One region of the Sodalis praecaptivus genome, then DNA from elsewhere that is predicted to be linked to it. Evidence: riboswitches for the same ligand, from Rfam matches in the RefSeq annotation. Region 1 holds a riboswitch; the other holds the start of a gene.
What was found. A riboswitch is a leader RNA that binds a small molecule or an ion and turns the genes downstream of it on or off. The one in region 1 is predicted to bind fluoride.
Positions count from the first base shown of each region.

Region 2: another riboswitch for fluoride. It lies ahead of crcB (fluoride efflux transporter CrcB); the one in region 1 lies ahead of SANT_RS22145 (DHHA2 domain-containing protein).

Region 1 is NZ_CP006570.1:277,984-285,883, reverse strand. It holds gene SANT_RS24400 (inverse autotransporter beta domain-containing protein) at 1-1,713, shown strand, start outside; gene eno (phosphopyruvate hydratase) at 2,772-4,061, opposite strand; gene SANT_RS22150 (universal stress protein) at 4,078-4,503, opposite strand; gene SANT_RS22145 (DHHA2 domain-containing protein) at 4,500-5,408, opposite strand; fluoride riboswitch at 5,486-5,552, opposite strand; gene SANT_RS22140 (MarR family winged helix-turn-helix transcriptional regulator) at 5,968-6,441, opposite strand; gene SANT_RS22135 (uracil-xanthine permease family protein) at 6,470-7,900, shown strand, end outside.
Region 2 is NZ_CP006569.1:3,265,102-3,273,001, forward strand. It holds gene dacA (D-alanyl-D-alanine carboxypeptidase DacA) at 1-304, shown strand, start outside; gene ybeD (DUF493 family protein YbeD) at 434-697, shown strand; gene lipB (lipoyl(octanoyl) transferase LipB) at 712-1,371, shown strand; gene lipA (lipoyl synthase) at 1,550-2,515, shown strand; gene tatE (twin-arginine translocase subunit TatE) at 2,583-2,783, opposite strand; fluoride riboswitch at 2,956-3,019, shown strand; gene crcB (fluoride efflux transporter CrcB) at 3,094-3,486, shown strand; gene cspE (transcription antiterminator/RNA stability regulator CspE) at 3,614-3,823, opposite strand; gene SANT_RS14475 (DUF481 domain-containing protein) at 4,320-5,087, opposite strand; gene lpxP (kdo(2)-lipid IV(A) palmitoleoyltransferase) at 5,419-6,342, opposite strand; gene yedD (lipoprotein YedD) at 6,843-7,322, opposite strand; gene SANT_RS24720 (hypothetical protein) at 7,567-7,866, opposite strand.

The DNA of each region.
Region 1 (7,900 bases):
AATGACGAGGTTTCTCAGGAGCAGCCGAACAATAGCAGCCTCTCTTCTCATACCCAACACCAATCCAACGGCGGCAATTCCTCAAACCAGGAGCAGCAGACTGACAGCAGCCACACTACTACGCCGACTCATCAGGGCAGCGATAGCACCACCGAGGATCAACCCTCGTATAACGATAGCGGCGAAGAGGCTATGCCCACGCCTGAGGAGGATGTCAGCGCGCAGAGCAATAAGGCAACTCAAGGGGAACATGAAAGCATACTTACTCAAGGAGAAAAGTCCAATGATGACACGCCATCAAAACCGCTCATTTCAGTAAGCAAACCCTCAGCTGTTGGTCCTGCGGAGGATAGCAATGCATCATTAGGCCAGACTCAAAACAGGTCCAATATTTCACCTAATGAACTACCGCCACCGCCACCGCCACCGCCACCGCCACCGCCACCGCCGCCGCCGCCACCACCGCCGGCCCCTATGACACAACAGGCCCCTATGACACAACAGGCCCCTATGACACAACAGGCCCCTATGACACATCAGGCCCCAATGGCACAACAGGCCCCAATGGCACCACCGGCGTCACCTCTCGCTACGGCACTTCCGGCAACTCCAGATGTGAGTTTTGAGATGCCAGAACAAGCAAACCCGCTAAAAAACCCAGCCGATCATAGCGGTCAGAAGCGGCCTCCTGAATCGCTGGCAAATAGTCCCGCACAGGAAGGTGAAATTGAAGCCCGAGATGCCTCTCATCATGGTATGGATGAGGAGAACGGACAAAATAGACCCACCCAAGGGCGAGAGTACACTGATAACGAACCGCTAAATCCGATCCCTTCAGAAAGCCGCCAACCATTAAAAGAAGGTTCTCTGGAGGATAGCCATTCATCATTAAGCCAGCCGCAAAAGCGGTCCGACATTCCGCCTCATGAGCCGCCACCGCCGCCCCCACTACTGGCCCCAATAGCACAGCCGGTATCACCTGTAGCTACGCCACTACCAGCGCCTTCTGAACCAAATCCTGAGCTGCCAGAACAATTAAATACGCTAAAAAAAACAGAGGATCTTAGAGGTCAGAAACAGCCCCCTGAATCGCCGACAGTCGGTTCCTCTATCAGAAACGATCTAGGATCACGGCGTGCCGCGATATATGGTAGCGGAGATGAAGACGATGACAACAGATCCAACCAAGAGCGAGAGTACCATGATCACCTGCCGCTCAACCCTCTCGCTTCAGAAGGCAGCCACGCATCAGAGGCTAATTTTCCGGAGGTTCGCAATTCATCATTAAGTCAAACTCAAAACAGGCCCGATATTCTGCCTAATCAGCCACCGCCACCGCCACCGCCACCGCCACCGCCACCGCCACCGCCACCGCCACCGCCATCGCCACCGCCACCGCAGCGGGCCCCAATGGCACAAGCGAGCTCACAACCGGCTCCCCCTATAGCTGAGACACTACCGGCATCTTCTGCAATAAGTTCTAAGATGCTGCAAGAGCAAATCAATAAACTAAAGAAGCCTGGAGATCGCGCAATTTTGCAACAGTCTACAGGATCACAGAACAGCGCCTTATCAAACCCAAGTCCAAAAAATATTGCCGAAATAATCGCACGACAGGTAGAAGCAAGGGCATCCAACAGTTCAGATGAGGACGGGTCAGATGATATTATCACTGATACCGATGATGCGGAGGAGTGGGACGGTGAATCTTGAGTTAACGCTTAGGCGATATCGAACGCGATTATAAATCAGCGTATTACCCGCTGTCTGTCACTCAGCGGCATCGTCAATACCTGCGATGCCGCCTGGCACAACAGCTAAGCCCCTTTCCCTAAATTTTGATGGGTCATGCTCTCGCTACTTCTCTGGCCTGCGAGGGTAAACCACGCTAAACAGGCAAGGCGGTGGTGACGCATCGATAGAGCCGGAAACATTGTGACAAAGCGAAAAGGGTCACGCTAATGTGTGCTGTCAGCTTTAATAATAGACAGTTACTGTCGTCTGGGGCATAGGCCTCCGGCAGAAGCATGACACACCTATTATGCCCCTCTTGAGATGTGGCAGCCTAAGTATACAAATGTTAATTTCCGCCTAATAGCCGGGTTGTTTCACAGGAGTTGACAGGCGGGTAAAAAACAGTTTATGCGAAAATTAATGACAAAACCTTGCACAAAACAGGGTATAGACGTCGTTACCTTCACATTTACCCACTGCAATCACTGCGAAAATTAGCTGTTCGTCAATCACCAGGTACATCAGACGAAAACCCGAGGCCCGAAGCTCAATTTCGCAGCAGATCTTTACCCTTCGCAACTTTGCCAAGGGCGAGTGTGGGTTTTCACTACATTCTTTCAGTATATTTGAACAGCTGTTGTTCAGGGGCTTTTATCACTGAGTCATGACCCTGATACCTGCAGCAGTCAGGGTTAATGCGCCAATTACGACAACCCGTACGGAAACCGCGCCACCGGTATCGATTCCTGTTTGAGAAGTGCAAAGCTTTTCACGGAAAGAGTCGAATATGTTGTCCGTCCACCGCTAAGGCCGTGAGTTAGCAGCAATCGCTCGGCGGTGCTTAGGCTTACGCTTAGTCCCAGCGAATCATGCAGCTCGATGAAGTGTGATAATACAGGCAAAAAGCGGATTCACAGCAACGACACATCAAAAAAATATCAGTACAAACAGGGAGGCTATGAGCCGGCGATACCTCAGTCAGGTAAAGGTGAAATCGTCATATTAGTGCGATTCACCTTCACCTGAAACTTCTTTGCCTAACCGCGATGGACAAATGTCTGGAAGCCCGCGTAGTGAGCATTATTTCCCAGCGACTGTTCAATGCGCATCAGCTGGTTATACTTTTCAACCCGCTCTCCCCGGCAGGGCGCACCGGTTTTTAGATGACCGGCTCGCAAAGCCACGGTAAGATCGGCAATGAAAGTGTCCGTGGTTTCACCGCTGCGGTGCGACATGAAGGTTCCCCATCCGTATTGATGGCAGAGCGCAACCGCGTCAAGAGTTTCACTAAGCGTACCAATCTGGTTAAGCTTAATCAGTGCGGCGCTGGCAAGCTCTTCTTCAATACCCCGGCGGATGTATTTGACATTAGTGACGAACAGGTCATCTCCGACCAGTTCTGCACGGCTGCCAAGCTGCTGGTACAGATATTTCCATCCTGCCCAGTCATCCTCGGCGAGACCATCTTCCAGCAATACAATGGGAAAATCATCCATCAATCCGGCGTAGTAATCCGTCATTTCTTGTGCGCTGAGGGCACTGCCTTCACTGTGCAGATGATAACGGCCATCCCGGTAAAATTCACTGGATGCGGGATCTATACAGATGCTGATATCCTCACCGGGCCGGTATCCCGCCTTCTCTATGGCATGAACGATAAATTCCAACGGCTCCCGGTTTGACGAGACGGATGGCGCAAAGCCTCCCTCATCCCCTACGGCTGTCGACAGATTCTTTTCCAGCAAAAGCAGGCGCAGCGCCTGATATACCTCATTCCCCTGACGTACGGCCTCAGCGAGCGTCGGCGCGCCGTGGGGCGCTATCATGAATTCCTGGAAATCGGCACCCTGGCCGCGGGCGTGGACGCCACCGTTAATGATATTCATGCAGGGTACGGGTAGCAGATTTGCCTGCAAGCCGCCGAGGTAGCGCCAGAGCGACTGGCGAGTATTCTGTGCAGCCAGTCGGGCCGCTGCCAGCGATACGCCGAGAATGGCGTTGGCACCCAGTCGGCTTTTATTTTCCGTACCATCGAGCGCCAGCAGCAAGTTATCCAACTGACGCTGCTCGCGAACGTCCGTACCCTTTACTGCCCCGCATATTTCCGTGTTCACCGAGTTGACGGCATCCCGTACTCCCTTGCCCCCAAAACGTTTCTTGTCGCCGTCCCGTCTCTCCACCGCTTCGCGGGAGCCGGTGCTGGCGCCGGACGGCACCGACGCCCGGGCCATTTGGTCGTCAGAGGTAAAGGCTTCAATCTCAATGGTGGGGTTACCTCGCGAATCAAGAATTTCGCGGGCTGTCACTTTTTCCAGAACAAAGCTCATGTTTATCTCCTCTGAATCAGTGGTGGAGGTGTCTGATAAGGACGTCCACACTGAGGTGGTTTATATATTCCGCTGAACGGGAGGTAAGTGCTCCCATAAACCGATTTCTGTGGCCGGCGATGACGAGGTCAACGCCGAGCTCGGCAATGCATTTCTCCACATCCTCAAATCGCCGCAGGGTCACCAGTTCACGTGTATCCACTTTTTCAGGCGTGGAGGCGGCCAGCTCGTCGAGCAGCGCTTTAGCTTTGATGATGTCTTCCGACACCACATCGTTCATCACGCTGTCAGACACATAATTCATTACACGATAGTCTTCGCTGACGTGAGCAAGGGTTATTTTCATCTTGAGCGGCTCCGCCAGCGCAACGGCCTGCGCAAGCAGGGGAATACCATCATCCTTACCGTGAACGAGTATCAATGCATGGGTGTAGACTTTCATAAATGACTCCTGCTCAGGTGGAGTTGGGATTCCAGCCACGGCAGAAGCTGCTTCTTTCTGCTGAGCATGCCCGGTACCGAACAGGAGGCCGCGTTAGCACTCTCCCGACCGGCGAAATAAAGTGTTAAAAAATTGTGAGAAATGTCGGTTATCATCAGCACCACAAGGCCTGCACCACTTTGTTCCGCCAGACAGGTCATTGCCTGGTGCAACTCTTTCATTAAGGGTGAAACCTGGTCAGGGGAGTGAACTTCCAACTGGGCAATACGTACATCCGTACCGGCAATCACAAACGCCTTGAGGTCCCTGTTTAGCAGCTCTTCTGCAGACAGGCCGGTGATGTCTGTTTTTGCACTCAGCAGGCGGTAGGCAAAAACTTTGCGGTTCACGCCTGACAGTACGCTGAGCTCCGTGGCCGAGCGGATATCGGCCTGCGTGGTGGTAGGGGAGCGCAGGTTGACCGTGTCGCTGAGCAGTGCTCCCAATAGTAATACAGCGTGTGCGGGCGGAAGTGTTCGCCGGCTGTCATCTTCCATAATCAGCCACAGCTGCGTGGCGCTGCTCCCTACCGGTTTTATCCAGACCTCAGGAGGCATTTGCGTCACGATACCGCCCAGCCGGTGATGGTCGATTATACCGGTGATGTCGCTCTGTAGCAGGTCGACAGGTCCTTGTGCCGGTTCGCTAAAGTCGACCAGCCAGACCTGTTTGCCGTTGAGGGGGATAGTGAGTTGAGGAGGCAAATCCATGCCCGCGAATTCAAAAATAAAGCGGGTTTCTGGATTTGCGCTGCCCAGGCGCCATGCGCTAGCGGGACGCTGCTGAGAGGTAAGCCAGTATGAGGTTACCAGAGCGGTGCAGATGGCATCGCTGTCAGGATGGGTATGTCCGAAAACGTGAATCACGGCTGCGTCCTTCTAGAAGGGAAGTACGCAGGCGGAGGAGACTTCAGACAACCCGACATACCTCCTGGATTTCAAGAGTTATGACAGGCGTCATCAGCCCTGAGGGCGGTTAAGGTAAGGTGGAACGCCATCACCTTATGAAATGAGTTTAAGGTGGAAAAAAAAGAGTGCAAGCTAGCACGCAGTGATGACAGCTAAATTTTTAGGCGAAATGATTTGCTGTGTCGGCTTTCAGGCTGTTGTGCATACCGTTTTAAACGAAAACCGGTTACTCCTGAGCATCTTGTTTACCCCATCGCTGCCGAAGGGTAGGGGTTGTTGAATTGCTGACTGTGCATTTTTGCTCGCAGAAACTACCGAGGAAAGTAGTAGGGATGTTCTCCGTGTTTAGTTACAACACCCTAAAGACGTTCACGCAAATAATTATGCATGGCCGAGAGACATTGCCATCCGTAACGAAAGGAAGCTGCTAAGAGCGATGTAAAAATTAATCTGCTAAAAACGATGTAAAAATTTTATGCTGTAACCGGTAACAAACTAATCGTTTTTTGCCGCGGTGCTACTCGAAATACTTCACCGAAACGCGGGTAATGTGATTATTTCCCTCTACCAGCACCTTCATCATGGCGACAAATTGCCGCCGAGCTTCCGGCGGTAACGGGGCGAGCAATTGCAACTGGGCGTCGTGCATCTGTTGCTGGGTTTTCTCCAGTAGGCGCTTACCTTTGAGCGTGATGTTGACCACCTTTCGCCGTCTATCGCTGAAATGGGTATCCCGTGACAATAGCGCGCGTTTCTCCAGCAACTCAATGGTAGCGGCCAGGGTAGTGCGGTCAGCACCCAGCTCTACGGTCAGCGCGGTCTGATCCAGCCCCTGTTGGGTGTTAAGCACGGTGAGCAGCCCGTATTGCAACGGCGTGATTTCCCCGCTCAACACATCATTGAAAATTGCGTGATGAATCTGGTTCAGTCGGCGAATCAGGTACCCTGGTCGCTGCCAGATATTCGCCATATCCAATTCTTCGTCGGTCATCTTCCATCCTGGTGCAAAGACCGCAGGCATGCATGTTGTCGGTGCATGGCTAGCGTTTAGTCTTCTGGATAATTGCAGTATATCAAATATAAATCATCAGATATCATATAAATATCTACTATTCGTCAGTATACGGCATAGTTTTTGCCTGTCAGAGAGGGCCAGCAACATAACAAAAACCATCGCATCTTTGACAGGTAACAGCATGTTCAATACATCAGAAGAAACATTGTCAGTAGGGATTGAAGATAAGCTGCCTCGCACACAGACCCTCATGCTCGCGCTGCAGCATCTTCTCGCCCTTACCGGTATCTGGGTTTTCCCGGTGATTATCGGCTCAGCTTTGAACCTTAACAGCCAGCAGACAGGTATGATGGTGCAAGCCTGCTTTTTTACCACCGGCATTGTCACTATTTTGCAATCCGGCCGGCTGCTGCGGCTGCCGGTGGTTCAAGGTCCTACGGCGGCTTTTATGGTTGCGGTGCTAGGCTCGGCCCATTCGGTGGGGCTGGGGACGACCTTCGGTTCCATGTTCGTCGCGGCGCTTATCTTTGCCGCGCTCTCTTTGCCCCTAAAGCGCCTGGGGGTTGTCGGCCTGCTTATCCGGTTCATTTCCCCGCCCATCGTCTTCGGTTGCCTGCTGGTCATTATAGGTGCACAGCTGGCCAGCATCGGCCCTGGCGGCTGGTTTAGCACGGCAAGCGGCGGCACTGTTGGCACCAGTGCGATGGCAGCGCTGGTGACGGTATTGACCGTTATCGGCTGCATGGTCTTTGGCCGCCTAGAGGTGATAAAACGCGGGGCGTTGCTGTGGGGCATTATCGTTGGCGTGCTGGCGTTTAATATCCTGACGCCCTGGCAATTGCCGAACTTCGCCCATACGCCGTTGGTCTCGCTCCCCGGTTTCTTCGCCTTTGGCTTTGGTGTTTCGTTTCCGGTGGTGTTGTTGATGATGTTAGCGTTTTTGCAGGCTTCCGCCGAAGCCATGGGAATGTATTCGCTGCTGGCTGACTGGGGAGGGCAGACGCTGACAACTCAGCGGGTTAACCAAGGGCTGTTTACCGAATTTGTGGGCTGTGCGATCGGTGCGGCGGCAGGGGGACTTGGCACCACCTCGTATCCGGAAAACGTAGGAATTATTCGTGTCTCACGTGTAGGAAGCCGCTTTGTCACTTTAACCGCAGGAGTAATGGCTCTGGCGCTGGGGATGTTGCCACAGGTGGGGCTGCTGCTCGCCAGCTTGCCCGGCCCAGTGCTCTCTGCCGCGTCATCCATCCTGTTTGGCATTATCGCCATTAGCGGGGTCCAGATGATGGCACGCATTCATTGGGATGAACTGAATCTTGCCGTCGCCGCGCCTGCTTTTATCCTCTCTATGGGAAGCATGTACTTGCCTGCCAATGTGCTGGCGTTACTGCCGGATGCGGCCAAAGGTATTGTCGCACAGCCGATGATGATG
Region 2 (7,900 bases), on a different replicon from region 1:
GTTCGCCGCCGAGCCGGTGTGGTTTGGCGATAGCGACAGCGTGAAGCTGGGGGTGGACAGCGATGCGTATCTGACTATCCCGCGCGGCCGGATGAAGGATCTCAAAGCCAGCTATGTGCTGGATAATCAGGAATTACACGCGCCGCTGGCGAAAAATCAGCGCGTCGGTACCATCAATTTCCAACTGGACGGTAAAACCATCGAACAACGCCCGCTGGTGGTGCTTAATGAAGTGAAAGAAGGCAATTTCTTCAGCCGCATGGTCGATTATGTCAAGTTGATGTTCCACCATTGGTTCGGTTAATCCGTTCATCCCTTGTCAGGGGCGGATCCGCGCCCCTATAATAACCCTATTCTATCTGCCCCCGCTGCGGCGGGAGCGCCGGCGCCTGCCGCCGCTGCGGTATATCCATGCCGGTCACCGGGAGTCCTTATGAAAACCAAACTGAATGAATTGCTCGAATTCCCCTGCCCGTTTACTTATAAAGTGATGGGTAGCGCCCAGCCGGAATTGGTGGATCAGGTGGTGGAAGTGGTGCAGCGCCACGCGCCGGGCGACTATTCGCCGCAGGTTAAACCCAGCAGCAAAGGCAATTACCACTCCGTTTCCATTACCATTACCGCCACCCATATCGAACAGGTCGAAACGCTGTACGAAGAGCTGGGTAAAATAGACATCGTACGTATGGTGCTGTAAGCCGGGAGATCATCGTGTCAGAGAGCCTGGTTATCCGCCAGCTGGGTCTGCAACCTTATGAGCGGGTGTCGCGGGCGATGCACCGCTTCACCGATGAGCGTAACGCCGCCAGCGCCGATGAGATCTGGCTGGTGCAGCATCCGCAGGTCTTTACCCAAGGCCAGGCCGGTAAGGCTGAGCATCTGTTGCAGCCGGGCGCTATCCCGGTCATCCAAAGCGATCGCGGGGGTCAGGTGACCTTTCACGGTCCGGGACAACAGGTGATGTATGTCCTGCTGGACCTGCGCCGCCGCCGGCTTGGGGTGCGCGATCTGGTTACCCTACTGGAGCAAACGGTCATCGCCACCCTGGCGCGCTTCGCTATTTCCGCCCACGCCCGCGCCGACGCGCCGGGCGTCTACGTCGGCGCCGATAAAATCTGTTCGCTCGGTTTACGTATCCGCAAAGGCTGCTCCTTCCACGGACTCGCGTTGAACGTGGCCATGGATCTCTCGCCTTTTCTGCGTATTAACCCCTGCGGCTATGCCGGTCTACGCATGACGCAGGTGAGCGATCTGTCCCCCGGCACCGGCATGGACGATGTGGCGCCGGTGCTCCTCGCAGAATGCCTGCGGCTGATGGACGCTACGGCCGGCGAAATACAGGGGTGGGATGCGGCGCACTACGGCGCTTGAACCGCGGCGTGATGCCCTGCACAAGCGCATTGGCCCCTCAGGCCACGTTTTGCATTCACCCGCTGTGAACAACATGTTATAATTTTTAAAATTTTTTTGATACTCGTTTAATATTCACGTAACAGGCTGATTTACCTACTCTTCAGGCTGTCGACTTCGGGACTGGACCTGCACCATTATGAGTAAACCGATACAGATGGAACGCGGCGTTAAATACCGTGACGCTGACAAAATGGCGTTAATTCCCATCAAAACCGTCGCGGTGGAACGTCAGGAAATCTTGCGCAAGCCCTCCTGGATGAAAATTAAACTGCCCGCCGACTCGAGTCGCATTCAGGGCATCAAGGCCGCGATGCGTAAAAACGGCCTGCACTCGGTGTGCGAGGAAGCGTCCTGCCCGAACCTGGCGGAGTGTTTCAACCACGGCACCGCGACTTTTATGATCCTGGGAGCTATCTGTACCCGACGTTGCCCGTTCTGCGATGTCGCGCACGGCCGCCCCGTCACCCCGGATGCCAACGAGCCGGAAAAACTGGCGCAAACTATCGCCGATATGGGGCTGCGCTACGTGGTGGTGACTTCCGTCGATCGTGACGATCTGCGCGACGGCGGCGCCCAGCATTTTGCCGATTGTATAAGCGCCATCCGCGCCAAAAATCCCAGCATCCGCATCGAGACGCTGGTGCCCGACTTCCGCGGCCGTATGGATCGCGCGCTGGATATCATCAATGCCGCGCCGCCCGATGTTTTCAACCACAATCTGGAAAACGTGCCGCGCCTGTATCGCCAGGTGCGCCCCGGCGCCGACTATCACTGGTCGCTCAAGCTGCTGGAGAATTTCAAGGCCGCGAACCCGCATCTGCCGACCAAATCGGGCCTGATGGTCGGACTGGGTGAAACCAACGCTGAAATCATTGAGGTGATGCGCGATCTACGCCGTCACGGCGTCACGATGCTTACGCTCGGCCAATATTTGCAGCCCAGCCGCCATCATCTGCCGGTTAAACGCTATGTAAGCCCGCAGGAATTTGACGAGATGAAACAAGAAGCGCTGGCGATGGGCTTTACCCATGCCGCCTGCGGGCCCTTCGTGCGCTCGTCCTACCACGCGGATTTGCAGGCCAAAGGCATCGAAGTCAAATAAAACGCCGGCGCGCGGGCAAAAAAAAGGGCGGGCGCCACCGGCGACCACCCTTCTTTGCCGCGAAGACTTATTCTTTGCGGTCAGCGATACGCGCCGCATCATCAGCCTGCGTCTGCTGCGCCGGCGCCGAGTCATCGTTCATGGCCTTTTTAAAGCCTTTGATGGCTGCACCCAGGTCGCCGCCCAGCGAGCGCAGCTTTTTAGTGCCGAACAACAACACGATCAGGGCGCCGACGACTAACAATTTGGTAATGCTTAAACCTTCCATAACCACCTTCCGGGTTAACGCTGGCTGATAACTTCAGCAGTGAATGAATATTACCTGCTTTTTACCGCTAATGCGGCTGCAATACAAGCGATATGTGTAACAGATTGCCACCCGTTACGCCTGTTGCCTCCCCTCGTCAACCGCTTTTCCGTGCCGCGAATTCTGTTATACTGACCCATCAGGAGATGACATTCCTCCTTATAACCGCCGTTCTGGCTGATGATGTCTACGTTCGCCCGCAGGTATTGGGGAACGTGGCGTCACGTTTTCCTTTCCGGGGTTTTACCCACTCTCATTGTGAAAGGTTGCTATGTTTGCCTTATTTTCGGCCGTCTTCATCGGCGGCGGTATCGGTAGTGTTCTGCGCTGGTATGTTAGCATCAAATTAACCCACTCGGGTCTGCCCTTTCCCGCCGGCACACTGCTCGTCAATCTTGTCGGCGCGTTCATCATTGGTTTGGCGCTGGCGCTCTTCCCCCGGATGCCGCAGTTGGATCCGGCCTGGAAGTTGCTGCTGACCACCGGTTTCTGCGGGGGCCTAACCACCTTTTCCACCTTTTCCGCCGAAGCGGTGGCGCTGATGGCCGGCGGGCAAATCTTTTGGGCCGCAGGGAATATCCTGCTCAACCTGCTCGGCTCGCTGCTGATGACGGCAGTGGCGATGGGCGTGGTAAACTGGCTGGCGCCGCCGCTGCCGATTTAACTCGGCGGCCCGCCACAGGCCACCGGGCTTTGTCGGCCATGTCCGCACGCCGTGATCCCCTACGCTACGCTGAAAGCAAGGCGAAAAAAAACCCGCACCAGGGCGGGTTTTTCAAGAAACTGGCTAATTAAATAGCAGTAACGTCAGCAGCCGAAGGGCCTTTGGCGCCATTGGTGATTTCAAACTCTACGCGCTGACCTTCAGCCAGGGTTTTGAAACCGTTGCTCTGGATGGCGGAGAAGTGTACGAACACGTCTTTGCTGCCATCTTCAGGCGTAATGAAACCGAATCCTTTGGACTCATTAAACCACTTAACGTTACCTTTAATCTTAGACATCAAACTTACCTTTAAATAAATGATAGACACAAACTCTGTGTCGTCGAGTAGTACAGCAATTGGCAAGCTTTTTGTCCAGCATTAGATCAGTAATCCGTGATAAATATTGCTAAAAAAACATTTTAACCTGCGGATCACGCTGACAGCGTGGGGCATCTGCTGACGTCAAGGCCGTTTCCCCCCGCGTGAACAGCCAAAGCGGCGCGCGCTGCCCCTCTGCGCATTATCTCGCGTTCGCCGGTCGGCCACTGAAAGAATCTGCTCCGCATTCGGAAAACACCGCCATGGACGGTGCGCAATCGCAACAACAGTTAGTTGAAACGCGGCGACGGGCGGTGCGCAATCGCAACAACGGCGGCAGCCGAAAAGCGACGAGGGACGGCGCGGGAAATGCGGTGGCGGAGGGTGCATAAAAAAAGGCGCCGTGGCGCCTACATGACATCGAACATCGGTCACGACCGACGGGTAACGCTTATCCGGCAGCGCCGGTAAGCCATCACTGCATTTTATAGACCAGCGAGACCGACGTTTTCGTATCGGTATGCTTCGGCGCGCTATCCGGCGGATTTTGGTTCCAGGTCACGTTGTAAGCGACTTTCAGCGCAAAATGATCGTTGATATCGACATTCAGCCCGGTTTCCGAGTTCACCGTGGTGTCATCGTTGGCGAGCAGCGACAGCCCCTGAATAAATTTGGTGTTGTCGGTCAACTGGTAGCTGTACGAGGCCGCCGCATAACCCAGCGCTTTGGTGGAATTGCCGCCGCCCTGGTATTCATCATGGCGCACGCCAGGACCCGCTTCGACGCGCAGGGTGTGGATAGGCCCGGTCAGCACTTGGCGACCGTAGCCGGCGACCAGCGTATCGCGCGAACGGTAGCCGTTATAGCGATCGCTCAACCAGCTCCCCTGAGCAAACAGAAAGTTTTGCGTGCTGAGGTTATGGCGGGCACGGGCGCCGGCCTGATATTTCTCCGAGCTGCGCTGATCGTCGGACGAGTTGTTGGCGGCTTCCCCCCAAAGGCTATAGGCATTCGACTGCTGGAACCAGGTCATGGTGGTGCTGGCGGCCAGATTGGAATTGCGGGTATTGCCGCTTTGGGCGTTGTAGCTTGCCTGAGCATCACCATCAAAGCTTTTTTTGGCGGTGGAAGGATCATCGAGTGCGGTAAAGATATCGGTGTCGGCGAAAGTGTTGAAACTGGCTAGCGACATGCCAAGGGTGGTCAACAGAGAGAGTGCCCGGAAGCGCTTATTGCGTAACATAAGATACCTGTCAAATTGGCGAAAAAGGGTAATGCGCATTTAAAGTTCATCAGTGTAGCCAAACGAAGCCGCCGCTGTACTAGTAATTTTTTGTAATATTGGTAACAAAATTTGAGAGAAAAGCCGAAAAGTTGAAGAAACAGGAGCGGGGAGGAAACGTGTTAGGACACATTAGCAGGAATAATTAGATTAATAAATAACTTAGCGGTATCTCTGTTCTCTTTCATCGCCCCAGTTATCCACAGGGCGGCCGTGTTCGGATAATTCTGGAACCGCGATACTTGCCCCCCTGGCCCTCTCGATTAAGCCATCAGCCGGGCCGGCAGCATGTCTACACATACAGCGACAGCTCGCCACGCGGCCGGGTTTTGAAACGGCGATGCAGCCAAAGATATTGATCCGGCGCGCGCAGTATCTCCTGCTCCACAATCCGATTCATATAGCAGGTGGCCGCCATTTCATCGTTCTGCGGGTAGTCCCTTAGCTGCGGCTGAATCAACAGCTGGTAGCCGCGCCCATCTTGCTTGCGGATAAGCACCACCGGGACCAGCTGCGGCTGAGCCAGCCGGACCAGCGTGTAGGTGCCGCGGGTGGTGGCCGCCTGGGGAACAGCGAAGAACGGCGCAAAAATACTACCCCGCGGACCGTAGTCCTGGTCCGGCGCAAACCACACCGTTTCGCCCTGCTTCAAGGCGTGGACCATACCGCGCAGGTCTTTTCTATCCAGCATGGCTTTATTGGAGCGCATACGGCCCCAGGTCTGAATGAGCTCCATCACCTTATTGTTATGGGGCCGATACATGGCCATCATCGGCTGGCATAGCCCCATCGCCCGCCCACCGAGCTCCAGCGACATGAAATGGATGCCGATGACCATCACGCCACTGCCGTGGCGGCTGGCCTGTTGCAGGTGCTGCAAGCCGGAAACGTCAAACCAGCGTTTGACGCGCGCATCGGACCAGAACCAGGCCATCCCCGTTTCCATTAGGCCCATGCCCAGGGAGGTAAAGTTATTGTTGACCGTGTCTTCCAGACGCTCTCTGTCCATATCGGGGAAGCACAATTCAAGATTGCGCCGGGCAATGCGCACCCGACGTTGCAAAAAAGGCTTGGACATACGGCCGAGGAGGCCGCCCAACCGTCGCAGCAGCGGATAGGGCAACTGCACCAACAGCCAGAGCACGCCCAAACCGAACCAGGTGAGCCAATAGCGCGGGTGCAGTAGAGCAAGGGTAAACTTCTGTGGTTGCGGCATCAATTTTTCCTAATGATGAGTTGCATTACGTAACGCATCAATCAGAAAAAACATCAATAGCGATACAGGTTGCAACTATGACACTTTCCGGCGTGAGTTATTCGCTGAAAAGTTGTAATCTTTCATTTCTTTACATGAATCAGCGGTTCAATTAACCGGCATCTCTGCCTGACGGCCGGCCTCAGTTTCGGGCTTCACGATTCAACCAGCCCATAGCATGAAAGGCTATGAGTCCGGCAACGGCGAGAGACGGGACTAGGGAGAGCGGATCGCTTCAAGCGCGAAGGGAGCATATCAGAATGCGGGCGCGGATACCCGTAAAGACAGGTAAATTATTTTTACCAATACCTACGTCAGCCACCGCCAGCGCGCGGCCGGCAGCCTGACGTAGACGGCCGCGGTCGCGGCTTAACCCGATAAGCTCTGATGGGGAAGGCGAAAGCGCAGAGCATCGGGTGCGGCGTTAAGGCCGGCGATGGACGGCATCGGTCTTAGCCGGGTTATCTCACCACGCCGGTCTTTTTATGCGCCCCGCTGCCGGGGGCTTTTGCCGTCGGCGCCGCGGCGCTAAATACCCAATTATCCCCTTGCCCGGAGATGAACGGCTGGCATTGTGCGGTGGGTGACGCGCTGCGCTGCAAAGTGAGATTGCCGTAATGTAAAACATCACGGTCCAGTCTCAGCGCGCTCAATTCGTTTTTCTCGTTGATGTTATACAGCCGGGCATCGCGCGCGGTCAGTTTACCCGGCCTGATGATCGTCCGCTGCCAGCTTCTGCAATCCAGCGTGGTCCCCGACCGACTGATTATCAAGCTAGCCACCGCCTCGGGGCTAATCAGCGCCTTCTGCGGCGTGGTGCTGGTCCAGATGCCGGCATAGCCCGGCGGTGCCGGAGCCGCCACGACCTGGGTATATTCCGGCGCGCCGGCGCATCCGCTCAGGGCCGCCGCCAGTAGTAACAGGACGGGAGTTCGCTTCATATTCAGATCCTTGTGAAAGAGAGCCGAAATGTTAGCATTAAATACCCCGTCGGTTTAGCCCCTTTTTTGGCCGCCTGGCCATCGCCCTCTCGCTTGGCCCCGGCAACCGTGGCCGGCGCACGGGCACGCCCCTCCCGGAGCAGACGGCAACCTGCGGTCATCATCACGTCGGGAAGACGGTGGTATCGAGGTTATAAAAAGGGAGGGTGCGTTAGCGAAGGGAGCTCTACCGCGCCGGGGGGTATCACGACATACTGACTATCCGATCGGCGATGAGGGAATACCCGCCGTTCCACTCCATGCGCCCGGTCACCGTTAGGCGTTCGCCGCGCAAATGCGCCATGAGTTCCAGCGCCATAATATCAAAGCCCACCACGGTCAGAGGGTACGCACTGCGTTTTTTGCTCTCCGCCAAAATGGTCGCTTTCACCATCGGCCGACCGGCGGTATTTTTGATTCGGCTAGGTGATTTGGTGATCACGCCTGACAACGTCGTAACGGATTGTTCAGCGCTTTCAGAAGGGGATGAAGTACCAGGATTCATGACAGGATAACCTCCATTAGTCTCTCTCTTTTGC